2 regions of the Streptomyces sp. NPDC020742 genome follow, and region 1 is predicted to be linked to the other one. Evidence: riboswitches for the same ligand, from Rfam matches in the RefSeq annotation. Region 1 holds a riboswitch; the other holds the start of a gene.
What was found. A riboswitch is a leader RNA that binds a small molecule or an ion and turns the genes downstream of it on or off. The one in region 1 is predicted to bind ZMP and ZTP.

Region 1 (2,456 bases):
ACCGCTGCGCCCCAGGCTCCTTCCCCGCACCTCACCGCACCGCCGATCGCCGACCCCGCCTGGGCGCCGGCGCTCGATGCGATCCTGATGAGCAGTTGGCACGCGGGGGTCGACCTGACCGCCCTCGCCACCGAACTCGGCCTGGACGTACGGCTGCTGGTCGCCCGCGCCCAGCAGCTCTCCGCCGAGAGTCGGCACACCGCCGCCGCCGCGGACCGCACCGGGCGGCACCGCCGGATGGCCAAGCTCCAGTCACCGCAGACCGATCACACCCCGCTCGCCTGGCGGGAGAGACCGTCGCAGCCGCCGCGCGAACACCACCCGCGGGAGCAGTACGAGCAGGAGTCCTGGAAACAGCAGCCCTACCAGAACTACGAGTCCCACTCGGGCTACCCGAACTACCAGAGTCACCAGAACTACCAGGACTACCAGGTCTACGAGGGGCCCCAGCAGCCCTCCCCGCCCACCTGGGACGCCAACGCCATCACCGCCGCCCAGCACGACTGGGACGGCATCCTCAGCCAGTGGGAAGCCACCACCCCCACCACACCGCCGCTCAGCGCGCCGGGAAATGGCAACACCCCCACATGACCACCCCCTCGGGGCGGCCTCGGGCACCGTTACTTGACCGCTTCTCGCGCCGGCTTCGGAGCCCGGCCCCTTCGCGCCCGCCTCGGGCGCCGGCCCTTCGCCGGCGGCGTCGGCACCGGCCCCCACCGCTTCCACGGCGTCGATTACAGTGGCGGTGAGCCGTGACTGGCGCTGGGGTGGAGTACCACCGGGGAGCGGCTCGGCCCCGTATGGCCACTGCCGCGCGCCTGGGCGATCCCGTACGACGCCCAGGAGTGCCGATGTCCCCGACCGCCCGCTTGATGGAGGGCACCGCCCTCGCCCGCAGCATCCTCGAACGGACCGCGGAGCGCGCCGCGGCCCTCACCGAACGGACCGGCCAGGCCCCCTGCCTGGCGACCGTCCTGGTGGGTGAGGACCCCGCCTCGGTGACCTATGTGCGGATGAAGCGCAACCGCTGCGAGAAGGCCGGTATCCGGTCCCGGCACCTCGCACTGCCCGCCGCCACCACGACCGCGCAGCTGGTCGAGACCCTCACCGAGCTCTCCCACGACCCCGGGGTGCACGGCATCCTGCTCCAGCACCCGGCCGGCCCGCACATCGACGAGCGCGCCGCCTTCGAGGCGATCGCCCCCGAGAAGGACGTCGACGGGGTCACCTACCACTCCTTCGCCACGATGAGCTTCGGCGAGGACGGCTTCGCCTCCTGCACTCCTGCCGGGATCCTCGCCCTCTTGGACCATTACGGCGTCGAACTCGCTGGCAAGCACGCCGTGGTGGTCGGGCGCAGCGCGATCCTGGGCAAGCCGGTCGGCATGCTGTTGCTCGGCCGCAACGCCACCGTCACCTACTGCCACTCCCGCACCGCCGACCTCGCCTCGCTCACCAGCCAGGCCGACGTGCTGATCGCCGCCGTCGGCCGGCCGCACTTCCTCACCAGTGCCCACATCAAGCCCGGTGCGGTGGTCGTCGACGCCGGCTACAACCCCGGCAATGTCGGCGATGTGGATTTCGAGGCGGCCGTCGCCCGCGCCTCCCTGGTCACCCCGGTCCCCGGCGGCGTCGGGCCGATGACCATCGCCACCCTGCTCAGCCAGACCGTGGACGCGGCGGAGCGCCGGCTGAAGGCGGTCTGACAGACCGGAGCAGGCGGCCGGAGCAACGGGCCGGAGGACCGGGGCGGGGTAACGGGCCCGGAGTGGACGGCACTTGGCCACGCCTGCCGGTGGCTGTTCCCCGGCCGCTGGGCAGGACAACCGCCAGTGGGGCGGGGCCGGTGTCGGGTGGTTGTCGGCGGTGGTCGTGATCTGTCGGTGATCTGTCGATGGCCGGCGGGACATTGGAGCTGGTTGGCGCCGGACATCAACGGCACCGGCCACCAGCACCGCATCGTCCCGACCTCATGGAACGGGCTCCCGGCGTGACCTGCCGGGTGTCCGCCCAGCGGTCCACGATCAGAAGGGAAGCCCCCATGCCCCCTGACGTCACCATCATCGGCGCCGGGCTCGGCGGCCTCACGCTCGCCCGCGTCCTGCACGTCCACGGAATACCGGCCACGGTCTACGAGGCGGAGCCCTCCCCGGCTGCGCGTTCGCAGGGTGGGATGCTCGACATCCACGACTACAACGGACAACTCGCCCTCGAAACAGCCGACTTGATGGACGAGTTCCGTGACCTGATTCTGGCGGGCCGCCAGGCCATGCGGGTCCTCGACCCGGACGGGACCGTCCTGTTCGACAAGGTCGACGACGGCATGGGGGGACGCCCCGAGGTGCTACGCGGCGAGCTGCGACAGATCCTGCTCGACTCGCTCCCGGCCGGCACCGTCCGGTGGGGGCGCAAGGTCAGCGGCGTTCGTAGCCTCGGCGAGGGGCGCCACGAGGTGA
Region 2 (2,456 bases), on a different contig from region 1:
CATCAGCTGCTCGGAGACGGCCCGTCCGGTGCCGCGGGAGGGGGTGATGTCCACCCCGGCCCACAGGCCCCGGCCGCGCACCGCGTCCACCGAGCCCTCGCCGACCAACAGCCGCAGTTCGCTGTGCAGGTGGTCGCCCAACTCCGTGGCCCGCTGCTGGAATTCGCCGGTCCGCAGCATGGCGATGACCTCCAGGGCCACCGCGCAGGCGAGCGGGTTGCCGCCGAACGTCGAGCCGTGCTCGCCCGGTGCGAGGACCCCCAGCACCTCGCGGGAGGAGATCACCGCCGACACCGGCACCACACCGCCGCCCAGCGCCTTGCCCAGTACGTACATGTCCGGGACCACGTCCTCGTGCTCACAGGCGAAGGTCCGGCCCGTACGCCCCAGGCCGGACTGGATCTCGTCGGCGATGAACAGCACGTTCCGGCGCCGGGTCAGCTCCCGTACGCCGGCCAGATAGCCGGCCGGCGGCACCAGCACGCCCGCCTCGCCCTGGATCGGCTCCAGCAGGACGGCGACGGTGTCGGCGTCGACGGCCGCCTCCAGGGCCGCGAGGTCGCCGTAGGGGACGGTCACGAAGCCGGGGGTGTACGGGCCGAAGCCGGCGCGGGCCTCGGGGTCGGTGGAGAAGGAGACGATGGTGGTGGTGCGGCCGTGGAAGTTGTTCTCGGCGACGATGATCTTCGCCCGGCCGTCCGGGACGCCCTTGACCTGGTAGCCCCATTTGCGGGCGGTCTTCACCGCCGTCTCGACCGCCTCGGCGCCGGTGTTCATCGGCAGCACCAGCTCCATCCCGCACAGCGCGGCGAGCTGGGTGCAGAAGTCGCCGAACCGGTCGTGGTGGAAGGCGCGCGAGGTGAGGGTGACCCGCTCCAGCTGGGCCCGGGCGGCGTCGAGCAGGCGGCGGTTGCCGTGTCCGAAGTTCAGCGCGGAGTAGCCGGCGAGCATGTCCAGGTAGCGCCGGCCCGCCACGTCCGTCATCCAGGCGCCCTCGGCGGTCGCCACGACGACGGGGAGCGGGTGGTAGTTGTGCGCGCTGTGTGCTTCGGCGGCGGCGATGCTGCGTTCCGTGGACGTCACCGTGACTCCGTTTCGCTGGGCCGTGCAGGGGGTGCAGGGGGCAGGGGAGGGGAGCAGGGGATATGCGGCGATATGCCCTCTATATTGCCGCGCAGGCGTTCCGTTCGGAAGGTGTGTGGGCGGTGGGGTGTCCCCGGCGCCCGCCGTGCGCCGGCGGTCGGGTGTCCCCGGCACCGGGCCGTGCGGCGGCGTCTAGACTCGGCGGTGCGCACCGCGACTGGCGTACGGGGAAGTGACCCCGAGGAAGCGGTGTGCGGCCACCCCCACGAGGTGCCGCCCGCCTGGGCACCCGGGACCCGACCGGACCACCGATCGAGCGCCCCGGAGGACGCCATGTCACTTCCCCCTTCGCACTCCACCGCCCGTCCCGCGCTGAGCGCCGCCGACCCTGAACTCGCCGCGCTGGTCGGCGCCGAGGAGCGGCTCCAGGCCGACACCCTGCGGCTGATCCCCAGCGAGAACTACGTCTCCGCCGCAGTCCTGGAAGCCACCGGCACGGTCTTGCAGAACAAGTACAGCGAGGGGTACGCGGGCCGTCGCTACTACGAAGGCCAGCAGAACATCGACCGCGTCGAGACGCTGGCCGTCGAGCGCGCCAAGGGCCTCTTCGGCGTCGAACACGCCAATGTCCAGCCGTACTCGGGCTCGCCCGCCAACCTCGCCGCCTACCTCGCCTTCGCCGAGCCCGGCGACACCGTGCTGGGCATGGCGCTGCCGATGGGCGGCCACCTCACCCACGGCTGGGGCGTCTCGGCGACCGGCAGCTGGTTCCGCGGCGTCCAGTACGGCGTCCGCCCGGACACCGCGCTGATCGACTTCGACGAGGTGCGCGACCTGGCCCGCAAGGAACGCCCGAAGATCATCTTCTGCGGCGGTACGGCCGTCCCGCGCACCATCGACTTCGCCGCCTTCGGCGAGATCGCCCGGGAGACCGGCGCCGTCCTGGTCGCCGACATCGCCCATATCGCCGGCCTGATCGCGGGTGGTGCGCACCCCTCCCCGGTCCCGCACGCCGACGTCATCTCCACCACCACCCACAAGACCCTGCGCGGCCCCCGCGGCGCGATGCTGATGTCGCGGGCGAGCCACGCCAAGGCCGTCGACAAGGCCGTCTTCCCCGGGCTCCAGGGCGGTCCACACAACCACACCACCGCCGCCATCGCGGTCGCCCTGCGCGAGGCCGCGGCCCCGTCGTTCCGCGACTACGCGCACGCCGTCGTCGCCAACGCCAAGGCGCTCGCCGAGGCGCTGCTGGCCCGCGGGTACGACCTGGTCTCCGGCGGCACCGACAACCACCTGGTGCTGATCGACCTCACCGCCCAGGACGTCCCCGGCAAGGTGGCCGCCAAGGCCCTGGACCGGGCCGGCATCGT

Region 2: another riboswitch for ZMP and ZTP. It lies ahead of glyA (serine hydroxymethyltransferase); the one in region 1 lies ahead of AB0G84_RS04795 (tetrahydrofolate dehydrogenase/cyclohydrolase catalytic domain-containing protein).

What each region holds. Positions count from the first base shown of each region.
Region 1 covers NZ_JBFAEA010000002.1:172,187-174,642, forward strand. Annotated here, with positions in the region: gene AB0G84_RS04790 (hypothetical protein) at 1-591, shown strand, start outside; ZMP/ZTP riboswitch at 743-831, shown strand; gene AB0G84_RS04795 (tetrahydrofolate dehydrogenase/cyclohydrolase catalytic domain-containing protein) at 846-1,706, shown strand; gene AB0G84_RS04800 (NAD(P)/FAD-dependent oxidoreductase) at 2,042-2,456, shown strand, end outside.
Region 2 covers NZ_JBFAEA010000001.1:523,458-525,913, forward strand. Annotated here, with positions in the region: gene rocD (ornithine--oxo-acid transaminase) at 1-1,083, opposite strand, end outside; ZMP/ZTP riboswitch at 1,287-1,377, shown strand; gene glyA (serine hydroxymethyltransferase) at 1,417-2,456, shown strand, end outside.